Regions from separate parts of the Faecalicatena contorta genome, predicted to be linked through region 1. Evidence: riboswitches for the same ligand, from Rfam matches in the RefSeq annotation. Region 1 holds a riboswitch; each other region holds the start of a gene.
The links. Region 1 has a riboswitch for cobalamin ahead of MWG26_RS13260 (energy-coupling factor ABC transporter permease). Riboswitches for the same ligand answer to the same signal wherever they lie in the genome.
Positions count from the first base shown of each region.

Region 2: linked by a shared signal. The riboswitch ahead of MWG26_RS05965 (ABC transporter substrate-binding protein) and the one ahead of MWG26_RS13260 (energy-coupling factor ABC transporter permease) in region 1 are both predicted to bind cobalamin.
Region 3: linked by a shared signal. The riboswitch ahead of MWG26_RS05785 (cadherin-like beta sandwich domain-containing protein) and the one ahead of MWG26_RS13260 (energy-coupling factor ABC transporter permease) in region 1 are both predicted to bind cobalamin.

Region 1 covers NZ_BQNQ01000001.1:2,970,259-2,976,389, reverse strand. The annotation lists gene MWG26_RS13275 (GGDEF domain-containing protein) at 263-1,270, opposite strand; gene cobK (precorrin-6A reductase) at 1,439-2,245, shown strand; gene MWG26_RS13265 (cob(I)yrinic acid a,c-diamide adenosyltransferase) at 2,408-2,935, shown strand; cobalamin riboswitch at 3,008-3,209, shown strand; gene MWG26_RS13260 (energy-coupling factor ABC transporter permease) at 3,314-4,063, shown strand; gene MWG26_RS13255 (energy-coupling factor ABC transporter substrate-binding protein) at 4,065-4,376, shown strand; gene cbiQ (cobalt ECF transporter T component CbiQ) at 4,408-5,181, shown strand; gene MWG26_RS13245 (energy-coupling factor ABC transporter ATP-binding protein) at 5,178-6,038, shown strand; gene MWG26_RS13240 (sirohydrochlorin cobaltochelatase) at 6,089-6,131, shown strand, end outside.
Region 2 covers NZ_BQNQ01000001.1:1,338,895-1,345,025, forward strand. The annotation lists gene MWG26_RS05960 (putative 2-aminoethylphosphonate ABC transporter permease subunit) at 44-1,759, shown strand; cobalamin riboswitch at 1,930-2,117, shown strand; gene MWG26_RS05965 (ABC transporter substrate-binding protein) at 2,438-3,457, shown strand; gene MWG26_RS05970 (FecCD family ABC transporter permease) at 3,473-4,546, shown strand; gene MWG26_RS05975 (ABC transporter ATP-binding protein) at 4,563-5,321, shown strand; gene MWG26_RS05980 (insulinase family protein) at 5,680-6,131, shown strand, end outside.
Region 3 covers NZ_BQNQ01000001.1:1,284,834-1,290,964, forward strand. The annotation lists gene MWG26_RS05775 (leucine-rich repeat domain-containing protein) at 1-798, shown strand, start outside; gene MWG26_RS05780 (sugar phosphate isomerase/epimerase family protein) at 846-1,625, shown strand; cobalamin riboswitch at 1,849-2,041, shown strand; gene MWG26_RS05785 (cadherin-like beta sandwich domain-containing protein) at 2,311-6,131, shown strand, end outside.

The DNA of each region.
Region 1 (6,131 bases):
AGGGGCTGTATATGCCGCTGCGATTTGTACCCGTACTGCTGACTGCTTCAAAAAACTGTTGCCGGATATGTGGGTATGGAGCACACATATCCGGCAACGGTTTTTTGGAGCAGTCAGCGTATTCATACGCATGCGCTCCTTTATTAAGTGCTTGCTGAGATCATTCTTTGGGCAGGGTTTGGACTATGCAGTTGTTTTTTCCGGAGGATTTGGCATCGTACAGGCATTTGTCGGCTAGGGTGTATGCGGTTTGGAAGCTGATTCACCGTCCTTTGACCAGGAGTGCGCCTATGCTGCAGGTAGCCTGGACTCCGTGGTTCTGCATGATCTGCTGGAGAGTGCGCTGCAAGGCGGTGCACCTCTTTTTCAGGGACTCTATTGAATCATGGTAGTTTGTGAGTAGTATCATGAATTCATCTCCGCCGACACGGCCGATGATATCTGATGCGTGGAATGTTTTGTGGAGTAATTTTCCGGTCTCTTCCAGAAGACGGTCTCCGGCGGAGTGGCCGATGGTATCATTGATCTTTTTGAAGTCGTCCAGATCTAGAAAGAGCAGGGCGCAATACACGGGGGCGTTTGTATTCAGATACTGGGAAATTGCATTTTCACAGGACTTTTTGTTTAGAATGCCAGTGAGGGAATCCAGCATGCTCAGGCGTTTGTAACGGCTGCGTATGTCGTGGTCATCGGCGCGGAGTTTCAGGATTACGTGGGCGACTGCCAGCGAAAAGATAAAGGAAACGACAGAATTAAAGATGTCGTTTTCTGCCATCAGCGGATTTTTTATCTGTAAGACTGCAACGGCGTATACGACCTCGACCAGAAACATGACCGTGAACATCTGACGGAAACGGAGAATGAACAGCGCTGGAAACGCAATATATAAAAGCGGTAGGAAAGAGCTGGGAGCATCCGGGTAAGGAAAGACATCTATAGAAATAACAAAAGCAAACAGCGTGATTTCGAAAGCCAGGCAGATGCCGGTTATCACGCGCTTGTCTCTGCGGCCTGTCTTTGCGTAAACTGTAGAGATGATGAAAAAGGCCAGTGCCGCCGGGAGAAAAAGAAAATGCTGTAATGTGATTGTCCAGCCTTTAATGATAAACGGGGTTATTATGTAAAATAAGACAAGGAGAAGGACATTGAGCAGACTGGAAACCTGAAGCAGGATCAGATTTTTCTTTGCGATTTCATTTTCCGCACTTTTAAAATAGGTTTCTTTTAGGTCTAAGTCTTTCCGAATAAATCCAATTAGATTAAAAAACATATAAAAGCTCCCTTATGTTTGTGGTTTCAATTTGCTATGTGATATATTATACTGTGAAAGAGGTTTAAACACAACCGGAATATTTCCAGGATATGCCAGTTGTTGTACTTAAAATAAAATCTAAGTATCAGACATAAATAGGCTGCGGAAAAGGGGAGGAAAAGGAATATGGAGAACGGAAGAATGAGTATTCTGCTGTTTGCGGGAACATCAGAAGGAAGAATGCTGGCTGAATTTTTAGGCACGCTGTCTGCGCCAGCCTTCGTCAGTACGGCTACAGAGTACGGAATGGAATGCGTGGAAGGAATTCAAAATATCCGGGTCATAACGGGCCGGATGGATCAAGAGGCTATCTGCGGATTTATCAGGGAGAATCAGATCAGGCTTGTGATCGATGCCACTCATCCCTTTGCGCGCCTGGCCACGGAGAATATTCAAAATGCCTGTAAGGGGAGCGGCGCCGGTTATATCCGCTGTCTGCGGGACGAAAGCGGGACAGGCGGCGCAGGATCTTACCGCAATATGGTAATTGTAAATTCCGTGGCAGAAGCAGTAGAGTATCTCAAAACACGGGAAGGCCGGATATTCATTTCCACCGGGAGCAAAGAATTAAGGCTGTACACAGCGATCGACCATTACAAAGAACGCTGTTTTGCCAGGGTTCTTTCGACAAAAGAGTCCGTGGAAGAGAGCGTGGAGCTTGGATTCAAGGGCTCCCATCTCATCGCCATGCAGGGACCCTTTTCGAAAGAATTAAATACTGCCATGCTGAAATACACAGGAGCAGACTATTTTGTGACAAAGGAATCAGGCAAAGCGGGGGGGTTTGAGGAAAAACTGGAGGCTGCCAGAGAGACAGGGGTAACGCTTGTAGTGATTGGAAGGCCTGCAGAAACAGGGTACAGTGTGGAAGAAATAAAGGGTTATATTCAGAATATTCTGAATACGGAGGGCAAAGGGGTCAGACCCCTCTGAAGAGGGGTCTGACCCCTTTGCCCTCGTTCTTAAAAAATTACATAAACAAAAGAAAAAAGTACAAACGGAAGAACGGAAAATCATATACAATGATAGATAGTGAAAATTGCATAATCAGACAATTTATGATAAAATAAGAGGGATTTTGGATGAGGTGGGCGCATGAAAAACGGGCTGATACATATTTACTGTGGAGATGGAAAGGGGAAGACGACTGCCGCAACAGGGCTTGCTGTCAGAGCGGCCGGAAGCGGTATGAAGGTTCTTTTTTCGCGTTTTCTGAAGAACGAGGACTCCGGAGAGCTCAAGATTCTGGATGCCGTGGAGGGAATTACGGTACTCCATATGGACAAATCATTTGGATTCTTCAACACGCTGTCCGAAGCGGAGAAAGCGGAGGCTCAGGAGACTTATGCACGGCTGTGGGATACGGTTTGTGAAAAAGCAGTATCCGGAGAGTATGATATGCTTGTGGTCGACGAGTTTATGGCAGCCTATCATTATGGCCTCATTGATCACACAAAGTCGCTGGCCTTTTTGGAAAAGAAACCTAAGGAACTGGAGGTCGTTCTGACCGGACGAAATCCGGACGAAAAGCTGATCGGGCTTGCGGATTATGTTTCCGAGATCCGAAAAATCAAACATCCCTTTGACCGGGAGATCCGGGCAAGACGGGGGATCGAGTATTAGGGGGAGATACCTCCGATAAAAAGCAGCCAAAAGGGTAATGTTACCCTTTCGGTATATAATTCAGGTCTGGCATACAATTTAAAAGTAAGCTGTCCAAGTGGAGTATAGTATCTGCAGCGGACGGCCGCAGGGGAAGCAGGTGGAAATCCTGCACAATACCCGTTGCTGTAAAGGTGGAATGGTATCCATGATGTCACTGTGAGAATTTTCATGGGAAGGCGGAATACCGTGTTGATGCCTGAGTCAGAAAACCCGCTTTTAAATGGATCTGAATGGTTACGGGGATATGACCGGGTGTTATGCCGCAGATCTCATACGATTTTGTGGTATACCTGGGGGTATTTCAAGACAACATATCACAAAAAAGGAGAGAGAAATATGTCAAAAAAAGAAAAATTCTTACTCAAGGCAGCCATCGCGTTTGCGCTGATGTTTGCCGTCACACCGGCTGTGAATGCAATGCACATTATGGAGGGGTATCTTCCGGTTAAATACTGTATTGCCTGGGGCGTTATCTGTGTTCCATTCCTGGTTGCCGGCCTGATTTCCCTGAAAAAAAGATTAAAAGAAAACAGAAAGACCATCACATTGATTGCAATGGCGGGGGCGTTTATTTTTGTGATTTCTTCCCTGAAAATCCCGTCCGTGACGGGAAGCTGTTCCCATATGACGGGCACAGGGCTGGGGGCAATCCTGTTTGGCCCGGCGGCAGTCAGCGTACTGGGAATCATCGTGCTTTTGTTCCAGGCGATTCTGCTGGCACACGGCGGATTGACAACACTGGGGGCAAACACATTTTCCATGGCGATAGCGGGACCGCTTCTGTCGTTTGGAATCTTTCAGCTCTGTAAAAAAATGAATGTGAACCGAAAAGTATCCGTTTTTCTGGCGGCTTTTCTGGGCGATATCTTTACATACTGTGTGACCAGCATCCAGCTTGCACTCGCTTACCCATCCGAGGCCGGCGGTGTTGCGGCATCTGCTGTTAAATTCCTGGGTGTATTTGCACCGACCCAGCTTCCGCTGGCAGTCATCGAAGGCATCCTTACGGTTATCATTGTCATCGGCCTGGAATCATATGCAAAACCGGAACTCAAGGCAATTGGATTTTTAAAGGAGGCAAAATAGGATGAGTAAAAATACAAAAACAGTCATTATTCTTCTGATCGCAGCTGTATTAATTGCAATTGTGCCCCTGTTCGCGAAGAAAGGCGCTGAGTTCGGCGGCTCTGATGACGCGGGGAGCGTTATGATAGAAGAGATTCAGGGGGAATACACCCCATGGTTTACACCGGTGCTGGAGACTGCGCTGGGCGGCGAACTGCCTGGCGAGGTAGAAAGCTTGATTTTTTGTATCCAGACAGGGATCGGGGTTGGCATCATCGCTTTTGTGATGGGACGATTCGTAGAAAGAAAAAAATGGCAGAAAAAGATGGAATAAAGAGGAATAAGATTCCGGGAAGGAGGGCGGCATGATTGTAGTAGATAAGCTCTGTTATCGCTCCAGATTAAGATATGTAAATGCGGCTGAAAAGTTTGCATTTTCCATGATAACTCTGCTGTTCTGTGTAGTCAGCCGCTCACTCATCGTTGCAGGCGTGGCGTTTGCAGTCAATACATACCTGACCGTGAAAAAAGGACGCATAGCGGCGGGGCAATACGCAAAGCTGCTGGCGGTGCCTTTTACATTCCTGATATTGAGTACACTTGCGATTATAGTCAATATCTCAAAAGTCCCACTGGATGCTTATGCAATTCCAGTGGGCAGCTTTTTTATCACAGGGAGTTTTCATTCCCTTCTATTCGGGATACAGCTGATTGCGACAGCCATGGCGAGTGTGTCCTGCCTGTACTTTTTATCTCTCAATACGACAATGACAGATATTCTGGACGTGCTGGCAAAACTGCACTGCCCCGAGATATTGACGGAACTCATGCTTCTGATCTACCGGTTCATCTTTGTGCTCATGGAGACTGCTTCCGCCATGATGGTGTCACAGAAGTCCAGGCTGGGCAACAAAGATCTGCGAACATCGGTGAGTTCCTTCGGAAAGATGGGGGCGGGCCTGCTGCTCCGCGCATTTAAGAGATCCAATGCATTGTATGACGCCATGGAATCCAGGTGCTACGACGGCAGGATCAGAGTACTTGCGGAACATCATCCGGCCAGAAAAAAGGAGGTCGCTGCAATCACAGTGTTTGAAGTGATCCTGCTTGCATTGACAATATGGAGGAGATTCTTATGAATACAGAGGAAAAGGATGTCATAATAGAGGCGAGAGATGTCCACTACGCATATGAAGAAGGAGGCCCGCACTCCCTAAACGGCGTGAGCCTGAAAATAAAAAGGGGGAAAAAGGTGGCATTCATGGGTGCAAACGGCTGCGGAAAGTCCACTTTTTTTCTATGCTGCAATGGGATATATAAGCCGGATGAGGGAATGGTTCTATTTGAAGGGAAGCCGGTGGATTACTCCAAAAAGGGATTGCTGGATCTTAGAAGCAGGGTCGGCATTGTCTTTCAGGATCCGGATAATCAGCTGTTTTCGGCAAGCGTGTACCAGGAGATTTCCTTTGGAATCCTGAACATGGGTGTAGCGGAAGAGAAAGCAAGACAGGAAGTGGACCAGGTGATCGGCCATCTTGAGATAACGCCCTTCCGGGACCGCCCGGCCCATGCCCTGAGCGGAGGACAGAAAAAGCAGGTTTCCATCGCCGACATCCTGGTGATGCATCCGGAAGTCATCATACTGGACGAACCGGCGGCCGCGCTGGACGCAAAACATACAAAGATCGTCAATCAGATCGTAGATGGGCTGGCGGAAGAAGGAATTACGATACTGATGGCTACGCACGATATCGATTACGCACTGTCCTGGGCTGATGAGATCGTGCTGATGCATGAGGGAAGAGTACTGCGGCATGCGGATCCCGTCACAGTGTGTACGGATCAGGAGGCGCTGGCCATGACCAACCAGGAAGAACCCGCCGTATTAAAGCTGTTTGCACGGCTCCAGAAAAAAGGGATACTGGGAGGCGGACTGAAGCCGCCTGTGAATATAAGAGAACTGGAATATTATATAGAGGCCTCCTCCAAGGCATAAGAGGCGGTGAAGGCCGATATCAGAAATTAATAGGAAAGAGAGAGCAGAAAATGGATAAGATAACAGGAAAGAAGGCCATACTTGTCGTGAGTT
Region 2 (6,131 bases), 1.6 Mb from region 1:
CGGGCGGGTCCCGGAACATCATTTAAGGAGAAAACAACATAACATGAACCGTATAAAAACATTCGTAAGGAGAGGAGAAAAGGAGGATATTGTCAGAGGAGCCGCAATTTACCTGGTTATGATTTTTCTGGTTCTCTTCCTGGTTCTCCCCCTGTGTACCCTGTTCCTGAAGGCATTTCAGGACAAGAGCGGTGCATTTGCAGGCCTGTCCCAGTTTGCAAAATATTTTCAGAGCAAATCCATGGTTTATTCCATATCACATACCTTTTTTATTGCAGTTGTATCCACATTCATATCAGTGACACTGGCATTTTTTTTCGCCTATTCCCTGGCACGAAAAAACGTGCCGTGGAAAGGATTTTTCAGGTATGTAGGAATGATCCCGATCTTCGCTCCCACCATGCTGCTTGGGATTGCATTGATCTATCTGTTTGGAAATAAAGGGATCTTCACCGCACTCGGCTGGCAGGTACCCTTATACGGCAGAGTGGGGATTATTATCGCGGAAAGCATCTACTGTTTCCCGGTGGCGACAACGATTCTGACGGTGGCATTTTCCGCTGCTGACAACCGGCTGTATGAGGCTGCAGAAACAATGGGTACTTCGGCGGTCCGGAAAATGTTTACGATCACCATACCGAACGTCAAGTACGGACTGATCAGTGCCATATTTGTAGCGTTTACCTACAGTTTTACCGATTTTGGCGCCCCCTCGGTTGTGGGAGGCAACTATAACGTGCTGGCAACAGACGTCTACAAGCAGGTAGTGGGGCAGCAGAACTTTAACATGGGTGCGGTAGTGGGAATCATCCTGCTGTTTCCGGCCGTTCTGTCCTTCGCAGTGGATCGGATTACAAATAAAAAGCAGAATGCGGCGATCAGCGCAAAATCCATACCATACCAAATCAAACCACACAGGCCCAGCGACATGGCGGCAACTATATTCTGTTTTCTGATCACGCTGGCTATGCTGTTGTTTTTTGCAGTCGCCCTGTTTGCCTCTCTGATCAAATTCTGGCCCTACAACCTGACATTTACACTGTCCAACTATGACCTGGGCAGAATCTCCTCAGGCAGCGGAATCACTGCATTCAAAAATTCCATAATCATAGCGCTCATATCGGCATTTCTGGGAACTTTCATCACATTCCTGGGAGCATACCTGATTGAGAAAAACCAGAAGTTCAAGGCCAGCAGAAGATTTACATACATGCTCTCCATCACCCCAATGGCGATTCCGGGAACCGTTGTAGGCCTGAGTTTCATCATGTTTTTCAACGCGCCAGACTTCAAGATCCCATTCACAGACGGCTACGTACTACAAAATCCTTTCCACTTTCTATACGGAACCATCTGGATCATCGTATTGGCAAACATGATTCACTTCTACTCCGTGCCCTTTAGCACCGCCACAACCGCCCTGAAAAGGCTGGACAAAGAATTCGAAACCGTATCCGAATCCCTCGCAGTCCCCTTCTATAAGACCCTGCGCCGCGTCACACTCCCTCTGTGTACGCCCGCAATCTGCGAAATGTGGGTATACTTTTTCGTGAACTCCCTGGTCACCGTATCCGCGGTCGTATTCCTGTTCACCCCGACGGCCCCCATAGCGGCCGTAGCCATAGTAAGCCTTGAAGGCGCAGGTCAGACCGCCCCCGCCGTAGCGATGTGCATGCTCCTCCTCTTCATAAATCTAATCGTAAGGGCACTCTACGAAGCCGGCCGGCATAGAGGGCAGAAAACAGGTTTATCATCCTGATGTTTCTGCAAAGCCGGGGCAGAATACCTGTCCCTCAGCATGTGTATGTGCACCGGGGCGGTTATTCGTGTTATTGCGAAAAATATAAGAACTATTTGTAATTTTTTATCTGATCGTCGTTCTTGTGTTGACAATATTCTTATTTCAGGGTATGTTTGTCTGGAAAAACTGAATCATACTATTCATCAAATGCTCGAAAGAGGTAAAAGGGAATCAGGTGAAAAGCCTGAACGGTCCGGCCACTGTATCCAGGGAGTGAAAGCTGTAAGATGTCATTGCAGAATCTGTATTTTGTGAGAAGGCACAGCATGAGCGGTAATCTGGAAGTCAGGAAACCTGTTTGACGAATAAGAGAGGAAACTTCCGGTTAAAAGTGCCCTGTCTGAATATTTAAAGTTGTTACGTACATTTTTGGAGACAACTTTGTTTGTGTGTACCTAAAGTATATACATGTATTAGACATTTGCTTATTTCGGGCAGATGTCTTTTTTATGATATAGGAAGTTCCTCTGGGAGGATGCACACGCCGCGATAAGGCATATAGCCGCGAAGCGGCGCGGCGGCGCCAAATCGTGCAAGCTCACTCTGTACTTTTGCAGTTATAAGCAGAAGTTAGAGAATGAAGATGAATATTTGTGAGGATAGTTTTAAACTATTAATGGAAAGAGGAGAAAAAGTATGAAATTGAGAAACAAACTGATCAGCATAATGCTGGTGCTTGCATTAGGAATGAGTATTACAGCATGTGGAAAAGATGCTTCCGATGCGGATGCAGCATCCGCGGAAAAGGCAAAACCGGCACAGGAAGAAGAAACTAAAACGGAGGGGGAATTTCCCTTTACATTAAAAACGCAGGATGATATCGAAGTTACATTTACACATGTGCCTGAAAGAGTAATTGCAGCCAATGCATGCACAGGTGACGAATTAATGGCAATGGGACTGGGAGACAAAATTATCGGCAGAGCATATACAAATTCTAAAATCAATCCAGAGTGGAATGATGCGTATTTAAAGATTCCAGAGCTTGCAGAGTCAGCCCCCTCATTGGAGGCAATCCTGGCGCAGGAGCCGGATTTTGTCTATGGGCGGTCCAGTGCATTTTCTGAAAAAAATAATACAGAACATGGGACATTAAACGGCTATGGTATTATGTCACTTGCTTCAATTGAAGGATATACGATCGGTGCGGATGTTGATGTTGTATATGAAGATTTTTATAACCTCGGACGTATCTTTGGTCTGGAAGACAGAGCAGAAGAAATCGTAGAGGAAATGAAGGCTCAGATCGAGTCGGCTGAAAATGCGGTGAAGGGTCAGGAAACCGTGAAAGTATTTGTTTATGATATGGCGCAGGACGGCGGAGCATATACCTGCGGAAATAATTTTACTGCAAAACTGATTGAACATGCAGGAGGGAAAAATATCTTTTCCGATATGGATAAGACCTGGGCAAATGTAAGCTGGGAAGAAGTAGTAGAACGTGCCCCGGAAGTCATTGTGATAGACGATTACGGTGATACCTCTTTAGAACAGAAAATATCCGAATTAAAAGAGAATCCGGCATTGGCAGCAGTACCGGCAATTGCAAATGACAGAATTATTTCTGTAAATCTTTGCGAGGTATTCGCAAGCTCTATGACGGGAGATACAATTGAAAAATTTGCAAAAGCATTCCATCCGGACTGTTTTGAATGAAAGTGATGTACAGGTATGAAGAATATTTGTATGGCTATAAAAAAGCATAGCGTTGTATGTTCCATTATTCTTTGTATACTGCTGATCATTTCTATTGTTTTGGCCGTCGGAATAGGGCCGGTTACCATAGACTTTTTTTCCGTCTGGAAAATTGTGCTGCATAACATATCCCAGTACATTGGTCTGGAACATCTGATTTCTATAGAAGAAATGAAAAACAGTACACAGAATATTGTCTGGTTTTTAAGGGTGCCAAGGGTGCTCCTGGGCGGCCTTGTAGGAGCGGGGCTGACACTTTCCGGGATCTGTATGCAGGCGTTTACAAAGAATCCGCTTGCAGAACCCTATGTGCTGGGAATTTCATCCGGCGCATCTTTGGGGGCCGTGCTGGCAATGCTTGCCGGAGTCTGGCTTCCATGGAGCGGAAGGTTAACCGTCTCCACAGGTTCTTTTGCCGGAGCGATGGTATCAATGCTTTTTGTGTACACTCTGGCAAGAACAGGAAATGCAGTGACGCCAGTACGTTTAATCTTAGTGGGAGTTGCAGTCTCGTCTTTATTCAGCGCTTTGACGAATTACATCGTGTATACGGCCCCGAATGATGCGGCGGTAAGAGAGGCAACCTTCTGGATGCTGGGTGGATTAGGAAGTGCTGAATGGAGCGATATCCCTCTATTGGGGATACTCATTATCCCGGCATTTTTGTGCCTGATGTACCTGTCCAGGGCCTTAAATGCACTGCTGATGGGAGAACATTCAGCCATTACACTTGGTGTAAATGTAAATATTGTGAGGCGGATTCTCATCATTGTGTCTGCCTTATTAACAGCTTCTGCCGTTGCAGTAAGCGGCTGTATTGGATTTATCGGGCTGGTAGTTCCCCATATGATCCGCTCCATTGTAGGAGCGGATCACAAAAAACTAATTCCGCTTTCAGTTCTTACAGGCGCCCTGTTCATGATCTGGGTAGATGTGGGAGCCAGAATGCTTCATCCGCCGACGGAAATCCCCATAGGAATCCTGACAGCATTTATCGGGGCCCCGTTATTCCTGTGGATGATAAAGGTACGTCAATACGAGTTTAAATAAGGGGGATCAGCATGACATGATAGAAATCAAAGAACTTTCTTATCAAGTACGGGACAGACAGATACTATCCCAGATTGATATGCACATAAAAAAGAAAGAATTTGTAGGCATAATCGGCCCAAACGGAAGCGGAAAGTCTACACTTCTAAAAAATATATATAAAGTCCTCAAACCACAGGAAGGCAGCATCTTCCTCATGGAAGAAAATCTAACAGCTATGAGCAATCGGGAAATGGCGCAAAAATTATCGGTCCTCATCCAAGAGCAGGAAGCAAGCTTTGACTTTACCGTAGAAGAAGTTGTAATGATGGGCCGTCACGCCAGAAAAAAGATGCTGGAATCAGAAGACAATAGGGACAAAAAAACAGTACAAGAAATCTTAAAAAAGATCGGACTCTATTCCATAAGCAGCCAGAGTTTTCTCACCCTCTCAGGAGGCGAAAAACAAAGAGTCCTGATAGCCCGTGCATTCGTCCAGGACACACCCTGCCTAATCCTGGACGAGCCCACAAACCACCTGGACATCAAATACCAGCTAGAACTAATGAATCTGGTAAAAGCCCAAAACAAAACCGTAATAGCCGCAATACACGACCTAAACATAGCATCCTTATATTGCAGCTATTTATATGTCTTAAAAAATGGCCAAATTGCAGCCCAAGGTCCGCCCCAGGAAGTCCTGACAGAAAAAACAATCCACGAAGTGTACGGCGTACATGCAACTTTATACACAGACCAAACCGGCCAAAAACACATCCTATTCCACCCTCGATAGATGTTAAACACCTGTCTCCCAGCGAGCTTAGCGGCAGTTAGGAGGAAAACGGACAGAAACGTATGGCTGAAAACTGATTTCCGAATCAGTTTTCAAGAAAGCCTAAGCCGTATAGGCATCAGCCTGGGCGGTGAATGCTTTCGGTGCCATACATTTCTGTCCGTTTCTTCCTTACTGCTGCTTAACGAAGCGCCCATATTTCTCACGCCGTATGTGTCTCTGCACCCGGCCGGACATTCTGACGCACACTTCGCGCCCCCCATCTGCCCAAAAAACTTCCCTCCCCACAAACCGCCCCCTTTTATTGTAATGATTTAGATGCTATAATGATCACATCGAATAAAAAGAGAGGTGTACTATGAGTATTTATGATTTGGATGCGTACGAACTGATATTAAAAGAAGATTTATCAGACTTAAAATCGAAGGGCAGCCTTTTGCGACATAAAAAGAGCGGAGCGAGAGTTCTGCTAATGGAAAACGACGACGAGAACAAGGTATTTTCCATTGGATTCCGCACTCCGCCTTCCGACAGCACGGGTGTTCCGCACATCATGGAACATTCTGTACTGTGCGGTTCCAGGGACTTCCCGGTTAAGGATCCTTTCGTAGAACTGGTGAAAGGTTCTCTGAACACTTTTTTGAATGCCATGACCTATCCGGACAAGACTGTTTATCCGGTTGCGAGCTGCAATGACAAGGACTTCCAGAACCTGATGCATGTATATATGGATGCGGTATTTTATCCGAATATCTACGAGCACGAAGAAATCTTCCGCCAGGAGGGCTGGAGCTATAAACTGGACAGCCC
Region 3 (6,131 bases), 1.7 Mb from region 1:
GATACTCTGGATAAGGTGCAGGGGAAAAACAATGGAAACATAAAAGAATTGGTGGCAGACAGCCACTATAGAAAGATCGGCGAAAGGGCATTTAAAAACAATACAAAGCTCCGCCGTGTTATTCTGCCTGAAAATGTTGTGGAAATAGGGGCACAGAGTTTTTACAATACGATGCTGCGGGAAGTTGAGCTGAAAGGTACAATCTTAATCCGTAAGGAAGCATTTTATAACTGTACAAAGCTGAAGCAGGTAAAGCTTCCTAAAACTACTAACTTTATTGGAAACAGAGCGTTTGCGCAGTGCAAAAGTCTGGAGAGGATGGAGATTGATGTAGGCAGCATATGCAGAGAAGTGAAGGCGGAGGCTTTTTCCGGGTGTGTTAATCTAAAACACATTGCCCTTCCGGCAACGCTCGAAAAGATAGAGCGGCGGGCATTTTATAAATGTACGGCCCTGGAGCAGATTGTTTTGCCGGATAGATTAAGGGAGATCGGCGCAGAGGCTTTTTATCAGAACGCATTGACATCCTTGGAACTGCCGGAGGGACTAATAAAAATTGGGGACAGTGCATTTTTAAAATGCAACAGCCTGCAATATGCAAAGATTCCCTCAACTGTAAAAGTAATCGAAAAGTGGGCGTTTCATGGCTGCAACAGGCTGAAAGTGCTTGAGATTGGTCATGATCCCGAAGAGATCGGGCCATGGGTCATCAACCGCAGTGCAAAGATACGATGTAAAAAGGGCGGGGCAGTGGAAAAGTACTGCCGTGATTCAGGGTTTGAAACAGAATATATCTAGGTAAAAAAAGAATTCAGGGGAACAGTCTGAATCGGGAGTGGAATATTATGGTATATGCAAGTCATCTTCTTAAGGATGAAGAGATGAGACAGGTAGTAGAAGCGACTGATGTTGGGATCGAGAGTATTGAGTTCTCCATTTCTGAAAATCTGGACTGCCTGAATGAAAAGATCGTTGAATACATAGAACGGTTAGAATACATAGGTACCAGGAACCTGACACTGCATGGGCCATTTCTGGATTTGAATCCAATGGCATATGACTCCATGGTAAGGGCAGTGACAAAAGCCCGGTTTACGCAGACATATGAGGCTGCGAAGAGACTGGGGGCCAAAAAGATAATTTTCCATACGGGCTTTCTTCCCGGTGTGTATTATCTGACAGACTGGGCAAAACGAATGGCTGAGTTCTGGAATGAATTTATGGAAGGAAAAAGCGGTGTCCAGATTCTTATGGAGAATGTGTATGATAAGGAAATATCGCCGATGATTGAAGTGGAACAGAAGGTTGAATCCCCGGATTTTAAACTGTGCCTGGATATTGGCCATGCACATTGCTATTCGCCCAGATCTTTGAGTGACTGGATTCAGACGTTTGGAGAGCACGCGGGACATGTCCATATCCACGATAACTGTGGGGACAGGGATTCGCACCTGGGGCTGGGACGCGGGAATATACCGATAGACGAGACATTGGAAATGCTTATGGCGTACATGCCGGATGCAGACTATACGATTGAGTGCAGCATAATGGAAGATGTGCTGATGTCCGGCAGGGCAGTGAGCAGCTGCAGGGAGAAAATGCAGTCAGCAATGAAGACCGGGTGATAAATATCGAATATTTTTGCATATCTATCTAGAAAAATTACCAAAGTTATATCTGGAAAATGGTAGTCTGATACAGTCTGTTAATGCTCTGTGAAATTGTGAAAAGTTGCGGAATTTTTTGTGAAAAATGTGAGAAAACCGTGTGAAAAAACAGTGGACTTTTACTAGTTGATACTATATAATGAACTACATAGATTAAATAGATTATTGTTGTTAGTAAGTAATTAAATATATATATTGCGGTGCATTTCCCGGATAATCGGGAAATGATAATAGGGAAACCGGTGCAAAACCGGTACAGTCACCTCTACTGTAACGTGGACGAAGAAATGATATACCATTGGCATTTATATGCTGAGAAGGTGTTTCGGAGGATGAAGCGAAGTCAGAAAACCTGCCGTGATGATTGTTACGATGTATTTCTGGGATGAAGAAATAGTCCGTTTTGTATACTTAAAATATAATATAGTAAAAAAGATGAGCTCTTCTATCGGAATGATGGAAGAGCTTTTATTTTTAGTTATAGGGTATTGGTTTGAAATAAATAGTATAGATACGGAAAAGAACAGAAGAATGCATTACTAAAAGATAGCTAACAGTCAATGCATGAAACGGGATGCTGGCTGTTTCTATAGTACATTTCAAGCCTATGGCTAAAAAGGAGAAACAGGAGGGATTAAAAAGAATGAAACGAAAGAAAAGAACAAGAAGGGGGTTGTCCTGGCTATTGGCGGTGGCAGTGATAATGACCACCGTATTTGCTGGAGGAATGCCGGTTTTGGCAGAAGGAACTGCAGCGGATACGAATATGTTGTCTGAGATCAGCTTTTCTTCTGATCCAAATGAAGAGGGTGAACCTGTCAAACTAATATCAGAGGTTGACCCTGAAACAAAAGAATGCACAGTAGGTGTTGTTGAAGAGTCGGGGACATTGGGCATATGTGCAGTTTTGAAGGAAGAAGCTGCAGGAGCTACAATTGAGGCTAAGTACCAGAATATTTATAACGATAGCGTGACAACAGCAATGACCAGTGGTGAAGAACTGCTGTTAGACAACTTGGTCGAGTATGGCGGGATCAAAGGTGGAGAGGTTCATATCACTGTCACATTAGACGACAAGATAGAAGAATATACAGTACACGTGGTTCGATTAACGCCTCTTATGGAAATTTTGGTAAAAGATGGAGATAATTCATATTTGACCGGCTTTGATGGAAGCAAAACAGAGTACGAGATTACAGTTCCGGGTGGGACAGAATCAGTTGAAGTCAGCCTGGTGGCCATGGTGTGGGGAGATATTGATAATAATGTATACACTGTCAATGGTGAGCCTGCTGTATTAGAAGACGGTGCTTTCTACGCAACACGCCAGGTTCCATTAACGGAAGAAAAAACTACAATTGTCGCCAAAGCAGAAAAGGAAGGGACTGTCGGGAAAGAATATACTCTTAATATCATCAAAGATATTAAAAAAGTCGACCTGACCGTTACAACGAACCCCGCAGATGCCACTGTAACCATTACAGACGATGCCGGAGCGGCAGTCCAGGGAACAGATGGAGTTTACAGTCTGGAGGCCGGAAAAGATTACAACTATACGATCGAAAGAGAAGGATTTGTAACTCAGACAGGGACGGTTAATCTGACTGACTCAGAGACCAAAAACTTCACACTGGAGTCCGCGGAAGCACCGCTTCTCCTGAAAGGTATTGAAGGATATCAGGCTCAAAATGTTGTATTTGACGTACTTACAAAAGAGGCAACGCTGGTATGCGACACATCCACAAACGTTCAATTAAGAGTCAAGCTGCATCAAGGCACGACAGATAAAGACATGAAGGTCGTTTATACTTATACGGATAGCGCAGGCAAGGATGTAAATGTTGAATCTACGGCAAAGAATCAGTATGAGTCTATGGCAGGTGCTATAAAAGATGATGGCACTCCTAATGATATCACCATTACTGCTACAAAAGGCGGGGTAACAGAAGTTTATACCGTGCATATAAAACAGCTCACGATTCTGACAGGCCTGCAGTTGAATTATGAAAATGGAGATACACTGAAATTTGATCCTGCATTTAAAAAAACAACCACAGAGTATAGGGCGAAAGTTCTGAGTGATGTGAATGCGGTTAACATTACAGTTAAGAATCCGGCTGCTGGTAATTCAAAGGTAATGGTTAACGGAACAGAAGTGACCGGCTCAACCTATAAAATGGATTTGGTTAATGGTGAGAATAAGGCTGTTATTAAAGTGGAAAAAGGGGCAGCAGAGCAAACTTCCTATACCGTCATTATCGATAGAGTACAGAAAGTTGAATTATCCGTGCAGGTGAACCCCAAAGATGCATTGTTTACGATCTATGATGAGGAGAATGAGCGTATATGGCCGGAGAATGGCAAGTATAATCTTTTCCCAGGTGACGATTACAGCTATGCAGTAACAAAACTCGGATATGTAGGCCAGTCAGGTATTCTGAATATCAGCCAGTCCGAGACAAAAGAATTTGAACTGAAGAAGGCGGCAGAAATCACGCTTCCTGAACTTGATGCGGATTATCCGGGCTTCCGTTCCGGCCGCGACAATATGTCAGTTGTGGATGCAAAGACTCCCATTACTCCTGATTCCATTGAAGTAAAGTGGGAACGCCAGACGGGGGAATATGTTAAGCCGACTAGCGGAACAACACCGATCATCGTTGACAACAAAGTCTACACACTTTCAGGGAATAAACTTTATGTTCTGGATAAGGAAACAGGAGAGATCCTGAAGACAAGCGAGACAGTAACACCAACCACATTTGGTTTGATGCCTCCTACATACGCTGAGGGAATGCTCTTTGTACCGCTGGGGAATGGTACAATTCAGTGCTTTAATGCAGAAACACTGGAATCCCTTTGGGTTTATGAGGATCCGGCAGGCGGACGGAGCGAGAGTGCAATTCGTTATGATGATGGATATATCTATGTTGGATTCTTTACCACTAAAAAATCAGGTTTCGTTTGTATTTCCGTAACTGATGAAGATCCATCTCAGCAAACGGAAAGAAAGGCAGCAACCTGGAGAGATGACACTCTTGGCAGCTTTTATTGGGATGGCTGCTGGACCAATGAAAATTATGTAATCTTGTGTACCAATAATGGAGTATTAAACTGTATTGATAAGATGACCGGTGAGATTAAGCAGCAGGTAGATTTAGGAGAACAGGTTCGCTGCGATGTTTCCTATTATAATGGAAGAATTTATGTTGCCAGCCAAAAGGGCAAAGTCCATTCTTATAATTTGAAAGAGGACGGAACACTGGATACAGAGAATCTGATTAATCCGCTGCCTATAGGCGTGCAGAGTACGAGTACACCGGCCATATACAATAACCGACTTTATGTAGGTATTAACGGCGGTGAAATGTTCGGCGTAGAAGGCAATGCGATCCTGGTGGCAGATATCGATCCGAAGACAGGGGCAATGACACCGGCATATGCAGTACCGACAGATGGTTACTGCCAGACTTCCGGTTTGATTATTACCGGTTATGAAAAAGAAGACGGATATGTGTATGTATACTTCCTGGCTAATTCAGCACACGGACAGTTATACATGATTAAGGACAAAGCTGGCCTGAAAGAGGCTGATCCGGCATCCGGTTTATTCTATACACCGACTCATGAGCAGTATTGCATCGCAAGTGCGGTTGCAGACAGCGATGGCAATCTGTACTTAAAGAATGACTCCGCATGGCAGTTCGTATTAAAGCGTTCAGACGTATATCTGAAAGAGGTAAATATAGACGGCGGAAACGGAATTATAGACGGTGGAAAACCATTTGACGGAAGTATCAATTCCCACACGATTCAAGTGGATCCGGGAACAGAAAGCTTCAAGCTGGATCTGACTGCAAATGAAGGTACAGAGGTTATGATTAATGGAGTACCTGGTTCAATGCAGGATATCAAACTTGTTGACGGAAGAGCTGAGATTGAAGTACAGCTTAAGAAGGGCGGTACAGTCAGAACATTTACTTTCCATGTTGTAACAGGACCGGTAGTAAAAGAAATCAGGATTGATAATTCTCCGAATGAAGGAATGGCAAGTGCAGCGTATTCGTTAGATCCTGCATTTGATCCGATGACTACCGAATATACGGCAGGTGTTGACAAGGTTATGAGTGATGCGTATATCTGGCCGACGCTTATGAGTTCAAAAGATAAGATGACAATGACCGTTATCAGTGGAGTTTATAATAAGAACGAAGGCGATGAGATTAAGGGCAGCACGAATTACAAAGGTAACACATATTTTAATGTTTCCTTTGCTGACAGAGAAAATCCAACAATTGCAAAGGTGAAGCTGACTGTAGCTTCAGAGGATGGAACACAATCTAAAGATTATACATTTACCCTGTTTACGCAGAATGCGCTTCCGATTATTACAACTGATGATGGCGCTGTCTCAGAACGTACAGATAACAGTGCAAAGATTAATATGACATCGAATAAGGCGGC